DNA from 2 places in the Pseudoduganella sp. R-34 genome. Region 2 is predicted to be linked to the other one. Evidence: riboswitches for the same ligand, from Rfam matches in the RefSeq annotation. Region 2 holds a riboswitch; the other holds the start of a gene.
The links. A riboswitch is a leader RNA that binds a small molecule or an ion and turns the genes downstream of it on or off. The one in region 2 is predicted to bind thiamine pyrophosphate.
Positions count from the first base shown of each region.

Region 1 (4,777 bases), 3.3 Mb from region 2:
ACGGCCGGAGAACCTCCAGTTCGCATTCAGCTTCAGGCCAGGCACTTCGGCCACAGCGTAATCAGCCCACACAGTGGACTTGAAGTTCGGCACATTGGTCACGCGCTTGCCATCGAGTTCGGCCAGGCCGGTGTCTTCCTGCTTCGCGCGGATGGCCGCCATCGAAGCACCCAGCAGCAGGTCACGAGTCACCTTGCCTTGCGCAGTAAATTCCAGGCCGCGATGACGTTCCTGGCCGCTGCGCACGAATGCGTTGGAAACCGGGTCGGTAAACTCCAGGCCCTGATCGATCTGATACAGCGCGGTCGACAGGGAGATGCCGTTGATTTCAGCCTTCGCGCCCAGTTCCACCTGCTTGGACTTGCCCGGCGCCAGGGCGTGCGGGTAGTTGGAAGTGCCGAGTGGGGCTACGCCACCGTACTGCAGGCCTTGGGCGTAGTTCGCATAGTAGGACAGCTTGGCGGTCGGGCTGAATACCAGCGACACATTCGGCAGCCAGAAATTCTCGCGAACCGGGACCACGTCAACCTCATTGCGGCGCAGGGAAGCGTAACGCACGCCGGCATGCAGCGCCAGCTGATCGGTCAGGCCGATGACATCCTGCACAAAGGCGGAACGCTCATGATCATTGCGGCGCTCGGAAACCGGGCCAACCTGCTTGTCGGTCATTGGCACTGCAACTGGGTGATAGATATTGCTGACGCCTGCTTTCTCGTATACGTAATCGCCCCAGCTCTCGTGGTTGCTGAAGAAGGACAGGCCGGCAGTCAGTTCATGGCGAATCGAACCGGTCGCGAAGCGGCCATTCAACAGCGCCTTGGCAGACAGCGGCTTCTTCTTTTCACCAAGGCTGCGGTAATCGTAAACATCGTAGTCGCCATTGGTGCAATAGCCTGGCCACAACAACTCGTTCTCACAGCCGTATGGGAAGGCCGTGTAGTCGTCGCGCTTGAAGCGGTGCTGGTTGGCGCTCAGGGTGGCTTTCCACTCGGGCGACAGCTGGTACTGGAAGTTGACGCCGATATTGCTGGATTCAGTCTCCACCGGCTTGGCCCAAGGCTGGTCATTCAGGAACGTGTCAGCATCGACCACCGGCAGATTGGTACCGCCGATCAGTTGGAAGCCTGGCGCCGACTTCTGCGACTTCTTCTGGTAATCGGCATCGATTTGCAGCAACGCCTGAGGGCTGATGCGGAAATCGAAAGCGCCGGATACGAAGCTGCGATGGCCGTTCGCGCCCTTGATGATGGAGCGCATGCGTTCACCCGCAGCATTGAAACGGTAGCCGAAGCGGCTATCTTCGAACCGGCCGCCCAGGTCCACCGTGCCCAGCACGGAGCCACGCTCGCTCACTTTGAACTGCACGGAACGCAGGTTGTTCTCGGTTGGACGCTTGGTCACGTAGTTCACTACGCCGCCTGGCGCCGCGACGCCTTGCTGAAGGCCGGCCAGCCCGCGCAGCACTTCGATGCTTTCCTTGTTCTCCAGCGGGATCTGGGTATCGCCGGAAATCGGATGGCCATCCTTGCGGTAGGAGTTGGCGTTATTCAGCTTGAAGCCGCGAATCGAGAACTGCTCGGCATAGCCAACGGCGTTGTACGCGTCACCGATGCTGGCGTCGTACTTGACGGCGTCAGTGGTAGTGCCGATGTTCAGGTCTTGAATCTGTTCGCGAGTCAGTACGGTGACGGAAGCAGGCGTCAGCAGCAAGGGCTGGTCGCTGAAACCGGCCACGGACGCGCGTTCGGCGGCCACGCGGTTGGCGGTAATGACCACTTCGGTCATTTTCTGGTCCTGCGCATGGGCGGCAGGGGCGAAGGCGGAAGCAATGGCCAGTGCGGCCAGTGTGAGGCGAGTGCTATTCATGTTTGTGCTCAAGCTGTACGTTATGCGCCAGCGGGAGAGCACGAGGGTGAGAGCAGGCCCCGGGGCTGCGGGCCTTCAACCATCTACGCTTTCCTTCGCTGGCATTATCCAGATCAGGTTCGGAGGGTATTTCTCACCCCGCGCACATGCGCGAGGACCCCTAGCGAGGCGGTATTGTACTACAGGCTCAGTTGCAGCGCCTTGCGCACGTCGGCAGGCGTGATATCGCGGCGTTCGCCCAGGCCCGTCAGGCCGGCAGCTTCCATGGCAGCGACGGTGGCGTCGATCGCTTCCGCGCCCAGGCCGTAGCCGGACAAGCGGGTCGGCACGCCCATCTGCTCGAAGAAGGCGCGCGTGTTGCCGATGGCCGCGTCGATGCGCTCATCGTCGGTGCCCTTGCCGGCATGCAGGCCCCAGACACGTTCGGCATACTGCAGCAGCTTGCCGCGCTTGGCTTCGCGCCGAATCTGCAGGATGCCCGGCAGGACTATCGCCAGCGTCTGCGCATGGTCGAGGCCAAACAGCGCGGTCAGTTCGTGGCCGATGCTGTGGGTCGCCCAGTCCTGCGGTACGCCGACGCCGATCAGGCCATTCAGCGCCATGGTGGCGGTCCACATGATGTTGGCGCGTACTTCCACGTCGTCCGGGCGCGCCAGCACTTGCGGGCCCAGTTCCAGCAGCGTTTGCAGCAAGCCTTCGGCAAAGCGGTCCTGTACCGGCGCATTGGCCGGGTAGGTCAGGTATTGTTCGGTGGTGTGGACGAAGGCATCGACCACACCGTTGCCGACCTGGCGCAGCGGCAGGGTCAGGGTCTTGGCCGGGTCCAGCACCGAGAAGCGCGGATAAACATGCGGGCTCATGAAGGCGCGCTTTTCCTTTGTCTCGGCGCGGCTGATCACGCTGGCGCTATTCATTTCCGAGCCGGTAGCCGGCAGGGTCAGTACGGCGCCAAAGGGCAGGGCAGCCTTGATCACTTTGCCGCCGATTTTCAGGATGTCCCAGGCATCGCCGTCATATGCCGCCGCCGCGGCAACAAATTTTGTGCCGTCGACAACAGAACCGCCGCCTACAGCCAGCAGGAAATCGATGTTTTCGCGGTGGATCAGCTCGACTGCTTCCATCAAGGTTTCATAGCGCGGATTTGGCTCGATGCCGGAGAACTCGAGCACGGTGTGATCTGCCAGGGCCGCGCGCACTTCGTCGTACGTGCCGTTCGACTTGATGCTGCCGCCACCGTAGAGCATCAATACGCGTGCATTGGAAGGAATATGTTTTGCCAAGGAGGCAATTTGACCCACGCCGAAGATGACACGGGTTGGATTGTGGAATTCAAAGTTTTGCATAGTGCCGGGCATTATCGCGCAAATCTCGCCCATCCGTGCGACACCCCGCAGGACGCCTTGCTACACTTGAGAAATCCGCGCCGCAGGCTGACAATGCGTGTACCCGCATGCCTAAGGAGAGTGAGATGACACAGGAACACGTGGTCGAGCCGCGCGACTATTTGAATGCCCAGGTGCTGGACATGCACCGGGCGCTAACGTCGTTGAGTGAGAAGATCGAGATGCTGGACTTGCAAAACCAGCGCATCGAAACGTGCACCGACCCCGAGCTGAAGCTGGTCATGGCCAGCCACCGCGATTCCACGCGCAAGCAGATCGCAATGCTGCTGGAATGGGTGCGCCGGCGCGACCCGAAAATGGACAAGGAAATGAAGGAAGCGCTGTTCAAGGCGGGACCGATCGCCGCGCAGTACCACTATGGTGATTAAAGTCGGGGTCAGGTCTGGCAATCGGACACGGGCTCGACCGTAGGCGACGCCTACGGTCGAGCCCGTGTCCGATTGCCAGACCTGACCCCGACTTCGAGAAAGGAAGTCGATGAAGTTGCAGCCGTACCGGGAGGGCAGCTGGTTTGCCATCCCGCTTAGAAATGGCGGCTATGCCACCGGACTGGTGGCCCGCCTGTCACCGCAAGGAAAGGTCATGCTGGCCTACCTGTTCGGGCCGACCCACTGGACGCTGCCGACCCTGGCGGACGTGCAGCAGCTGAAGGCGAACGATGCGCTGAAGGTGATCCGTACCGGCGACATCGCGTTGGCCAACGGGCGCTGGCCGGTGATCGGCAATACCATCGGTTTCCAGCGCATCGACTGGCCGGTGCCGATGTTCATCCGCCGCGCCGATGCCTTGAAGCGCGCCTGGCAGGCAACGTACGGCGACGATCCGGCCAAGCCGGAGCGCGAAGTGTCCGTGCCATACGACACGGAGGGGTTGGAGAGCGATTCGCTGTTTGGCTACGGCTCGGCGGAACTGCTCATGACCAAATTGCTGGAGTAGGGAGATCCCTATGTACACGGGCGGCTGTTTTTGCGGCGCAGTGCAGTATGAGGCAGACGCGCCGGTGTTGAATTGCACCTGGTGCCATTGTTCGATGTGCCGCCGCCTGTTCGGCGCGCCAAGCGTGGCCTGGTTCAGCGTACCGCGCACACAGTTTCGCTATGTGCGCGGCAAGCCCGCCATCTACCATTCCAGCCCCGGCGTGACGCGCGAATTCTGCGGCGTCTGCGGCACCCACCTCACCTTTGCCGATGACAGCACGCCCGGCGAACTGGACATCACCACCGCCAGCCTGGACGATCCCGAAGCACTGCCGCCGCAGGACCACACCTTTGCCGATAGCCGCCTGCACTGGGAGCCGATCTGCGACGACCTGCCGCGCTACCGCCGCACGCGCCGCGATGGCGCTCTTGAACGCGCCTAGTCGCTGTCAGGCTTCCGGCGCCACCCACACCAGGTTCCACAGGTGGCCGTCAATGTCCTCGAAGCCCTGGTCGTACATGAAGCCATGGTCCTCCGGCGGGTGCGGCGTGCGGCCCCCGGCGGCAATGGCCTTGGCGATGAGGGTGTCG
Region 1 is NZ_CP184572.1:4,815,404-4,820,180, reverse strand. Features, by position in the region: gene ACN9MW_RS22010 (TonB-dependent siderophore receptor) at 1-1,866, opposite strand, end outside; TPP riboswitch at 1,940-2,038, opposite strand; gene ACN9MW_RS22005 (iron-containing alcohol dehydrogenase) at 2,046-3,209, opposite strand; gene ACN9MW_RS22000 (ferritin) at 3,335-3,637, shown strand; gene ACN9MW_RS21995 (Imm26 family immunity protein) at 3,747-4,205, shown strand; gene ACN9MW_RS21990 (GFA family protein) at 4,216-4,629, shown strand; gene ACN9MW_RS21985 (VOC family protein) at 4,636-4,777, opposite strand, start outside.
Region 1: another riboswitch for thiamine pyrophosphate. It lies ahead of ACN9MW_RS22010 (TonB-dependent siderophore receptor); the one in region 2 lies ahead of thiC (phosphomethylpyrimidine synthase ThiC).

Region 2 (4,777 bases):
GGCAGCGCATGCGCCCCCATCGCGGTGATGGCCTGGATATCGGCCGCCATGCCGGCGCCGCCCGAAGGATCGGCGCCGGAAAACACCAGCACGCAGGGCCGGTCGCTCATGCGAGCCTCCCCGCCGTCGGCGACGAAGGCGAGGCGGCGAAACGGCGCGGCATGCGGCCTGCCAGGAAGGCTTCACGGCCGGCCTGCACGCCCAGCTTCATGGCGCGCGCCATGCGTACCGGGTCGCCGGCAGCGGCGATGGCGGTGTTCATCAGCACGCCGTCGCAACCGAGCTCCATGGCAATCGCTGCATCGGAGGCGGTGCCGACGCCGGCATCGACCAGCACCGGCACCTTCGACTGTTCGATGATCAGCGACAGGTTCCACGGATTCAGGATGCCCATGCCGGAGCCGATCAGCGACGCCAGCGGCATCACCGCGCAGCAGCCGATGTCTTCCAGCATGCGCGCCTGGATCGGGTCGTCGCTGCAGTAGACCATGACGTCGAAGCCGTCCTTCACCAGTTCGCGCGCCGCGACCAGGGTTTCCGGCATGTTCGGGAACAGGGTCTTCTCGTCGCCCAGCACTTCCAGCTTGACCAGCTTGTGGCCGTTCAGCAGCTCGCGCGCCATCTGCAGCGTGTACACGGCGTCCTGCGCCGTGTAGCAGCCGGCCGTATTCGGCAGGATGGTGAATTCGTGCGGCGGCACATGGTCCAGCAGGCTGGGCGCTTGCGGGTCCTGGCCGATGTTGACGCGGCGGATCGCCACCGTAATGATTTCCGCGCCCGCCGCCAGCGTGGCTTCGCGGGTCTGCGGCAGGTCCTTGTACTTGCCGCTGCCGACCAGCAGGCGCGAGTTGTATTCCTTGCCTGCGATAACCAATGGTTTGTCTTGCATTTGCAGTCTCCCCTTTTTAGCCCCCGCCGATGGCGCGGACGATGTCTACTTTATCGTTGTGGTTGAGCGCGACCTGCGGCCAGCGCTGGCGCGGGACTACCTGGCGGTTGACCGCCAGCGCCAGCGCCTGGCCGGTCAGCTCGAGCGAATCGATCAGCTGGTCCAGCGTCTGCTGCGGCGGCACCGCATGCGCGGCGCCATTCAGTTCAATCTCGATCATGCTTGCTCGCGGTAGATGTTCGCGCCGCCCTTGACGAACTCGATCGATTTTTCCTGCATGCCCTTGGCAGCGAAGTCGCGCACTTCCTGCGTGATCTTCATCGAGCAGAAATGCGGGCCGCACATGGAGCAGAAGTGCGCCACCTTGGCCGAATCCTTCGGCAGGGTCTCGTCGTGGAATTCGCGCGCGCGGTCCGGGTCCAGGCCCAGGTTGAACTGGTCTTCCCAGCGGAATTCAAAGCGCGCCAGCGACAGCGCGTTGTCGCGGATCTGCGCGCCCGGATGGCCCTTCGCCAGGTCCGCCGCGTGAGCCGCGATCTTGTAGGTGATGATGCCTTCCTTGACGTCGGCCTTGTTCGGCAGGCCCAGGTGCTCCTTCGGCGTCACGTAGCACAGCATGGCGGTGCCGTACCAGCCGATCTGCGCGGCGCCGATGCCGGAGGTGATGTGGTCGTAGCCCGGCGCGATATCGGTGGTCAACGGGCCCAGGGTGTAGAACGGCGCCTCGCTGCACTGTTCCAGCTGCAGGTCCATGTTCTCCTTGATGAGCTGCATCGGCACGTGGCCAGGGCCTTCGATCATCACCTGCACGTCGTGCTTCCAGGCGATTTGCGTCAGTTCGCCCAGGGTTTTCAGCTCGCCCAGCTGCGCCGCATCGTTGGCATCCCACACCGAGCCGGGACGCAAGCCGTCGCCCAGCGAGAAGCTCACGTCGTAGGCCTTCATGATTTCGCAGATCTCTTCGAAGTGCGTGTACAGGAAGTTTTCCTGATGGTGCGCCAGGCACCACTTGGCCATGATCGAACCGCCGCGCGACACGATGCCGGTCATGCGGTTGGCCGTCAGCGGCACGTAGCGCAGCAGCACGCCGGCGTGGATGGTGAAGTAGTCGACGCCCTGCTCCGCCTGTTCGATCAGGGTGTCGCGGAAGATTTCCCAGGTCAGGTCTTCGGCCTTGCCGTTCACCTTTTCCAGCGCCTGGTAGATTGGCACGGTGCCGATCGGCACCGGCGAGTTGCGCACGATCCACTCGCGCGTTTCGTGGATATGCTTGCCGGTGGACAGGTCCATCACGGTGTCGCCGCCCCAGCGGATGGCCCAGGTCATCTTCTCCACTTCCTCCCCGATCGAGGAGGTGACGGCGGAGTTGCCGATATTGGCGTTGATCTTGACCAGGAAATTGCGGCCAATGATCATCGGCTCCAGTTCCGGGTGGTTGATGTTGGCTGGGATGATGGCGCGGCCGCGGGCAATTTCCTGGCGCACGAATTCCGGCGTGATCTCCTCAGGGATGGCGGCGCCGAACGATTCGCCACGGTGCTGGCGGCCCAGCAGGTCGGCCATGCGCTGGCCCTTCTCGCCCTGGGCACGCAGGCCGGCCAGGTATTCCTTGCGGCGCAGGTTTTCGCGGATCGCCACGTATTCCATTTCCGGCGTGACGATGCCCTGGCGCGCGTAGTGCATCTGCGTTACGTTGCGGCCGGCCTGGGCGCGGCGCGGCTGGCGGTGCAGCTCGAAGCGCAGCGCGTCGAGCTTTTGGTCGGCCAGGCGCAGGCGGCCGTAATCGGAAGTCGGGCCGGCCAGCAATTCGGTGTCGTCGCGCTCGGCGATCCAGGCGGCGCGCGGCGTGCCCAAACCCTTGCGAATGTCGATGGTGGCGTCCGGATCGCTGTACGGGCCGGAGCAATCGTACACGGTGACCGGTGCGTTGTCGCCGGACAGGCTGATTTCGCGCATCGGCACGCGCAGGTCCGGGCGGCTACCGGTAACATAGATCTTGCGGGAATTCGGCAGCGGGGTAACGGCTGCGGAGTCGACCTCGGCCTGGGCGGCGAGGAAGGTTGGATTGGCGTTCATTTTGGCTCCTTTGTTGGCGCAGGAGCCAGCAAAGGAGGTTAGGTTGCGCTTGCGGTTGCGCCGTGTAGGCGCAGCCGCTGCGTATCCTGAAGCTTCCCTTCGCTGGCATTATCCAGATCAGGTTCGGAGGGTATTTCTCACCCGCGCACCCGGTATCGAACCGCGCGCACAGGACCCCTAGCGTGTGCCACCTTTCGGCAGCGAGCGGATTATATCTATAATCGGTGCGCATTAAAAGGAGACCGGATGCGATATGTAGTATTCCTGGCAGCGATGGCTGCGCAGGCCGCCATGGCGGCGCCAGGCGCCGATGCGCGCGCCCCAACGCTGGCCGAGCAGCGCTCGTTCGAACAGTTCATGCAGCGCACCGCGCCGGGCGCGCCCGTTCCGCCGCTGCGCATTGAGCGCGGACACGATGGAAGAAAATGGATTGCCAGCGCTAGCAGCGACGCGCCGCCGGTGCGCCTGGTGCTGCCGCTGTGCCGCGTCACGCGCACCCGCTACGCACAGCAGGCCGACGACAGCTGGAGCGCCGACAGCAGCCAGCATGTCTGGATTCACCACACCACCAGCTGCGGCACGCCGCCGGCCACGATGGTCGAACTGCGCGCGCCACTGCCCGAGATCGACATGCTGCGCCTGATCCAGGCCCAGGGCGAACTGCTGCAGCGCGCTCGCCTGCTCATGGCCGGCAACACCAGTTGCGCACCAACGCGCTCGCGCAATTTCCAGTTGCGCGCACTGGGCCGCAGTCCCGATGGCATGTTCCTGCTTGCTTACGAAAGCGATATCGGCAGCAAGGTAGACGTGACGGTGCGGCCGTCGCGCGCGGAGCTCACCGCGTGGAATGTCAACTGCCCATAGGAGTGCGGGATGGCTGTGTTGCCATGCGCCAACACAAGGCGGAACCGCTCAGTTACTTGCCATCTGCAAGTGTAACAATTCGTTACTATGTGCGTAATCGCACATAGCGTTTTTCCTCTCGGTTCCGATAATGGAAGAGCACCAATAACTACTTCGAGAGGCAACACCATGAACTCCAAAGTCTCCCTGCTTCCACTCGCACTGACATCCCTCTTGCTCTCGGCCTGCGGCGGCGGTGGCGGCGGCGACGCCCCGCCGGTCCAGACCATGGGCACCCTGGGCGTGTCGATTACCGACGCACCGGCCTGCGGCTTCGATGCCGTCAACGTGACGGTCAACAAAGTACGCGTCAACACAAGCGCGACCGCCAGCGACACCGACAGCGGCTGGACCGACATCACCCTGTCGCCCGGCAAGAAAATCAACCTGCTGAACCTGACCAACGGCACCCTGGATGCACTGGGCCAGACCTCGTTGGCAGCAGGCCGCTACAACCAGGTGCGCCTGGTACTGGACCCGAACACCGGCAACGCGACTGCCAACTCCGTGGTCCTCAGCGGCACCACCACCGAGATCTCGCTCGACACCCCGAGCGCGGTCCAGTCCGGCATCAAGATGAATGCCGACTTCACCGTGGAAGCGGGCCAGCGCTACGACCTGGTGATGGATTTCGACGCCTGCAAATCCATCGTCACCAAGGGCAATGGCAAGTACGCGCTGAAACCGGTCGTTAAAGTGATCCCGACTGCACTGAACGGCATCAGCGGCTTCGTTGCCACGTCGACGCTGTCCGACGGCGTCACCGTCAGCGCCCAGCAAAACGGCGCCGTGGTGGCGGCGACGGTGCCAAGCGCCACCGGTGAATTCGTGCTGCCACGCCTGCCTCTCGGTAACTACGACGTGGTGATCACCTCCAACACCCACGCGGCCTACGTGGTGGGCGGCGTG
Region 2 is NZ_CP184572.1:1,467,431-1,472,207, reverse strand. Features, by position in the region: gene thiD (bifunctional hydroxymethylpyrimidine kinase/phosphomethylpyrimidine kinase) at 1-110, opposite strand, end outside; gene ACN9MW_RS06835 (thiazole synthase) at 107-889, opposite strand; gene thiS (sulfur carrier protein ThiS) at 906-1,109, opposite strand; gene thiC (phosphomethylpyrimidine synthase ThiC) at 1,106-2,965, opposite strand; TPP riboswitch at 3,043-3,154, opposite strand; gene ACN9MW_RS06820 (hypothetical protein) at 3,212-3,829, shown strand; gene ACN9MW_RS06815 (DUF4382 domain-containing protein) at 3,998-4,777, shown strand, end outside.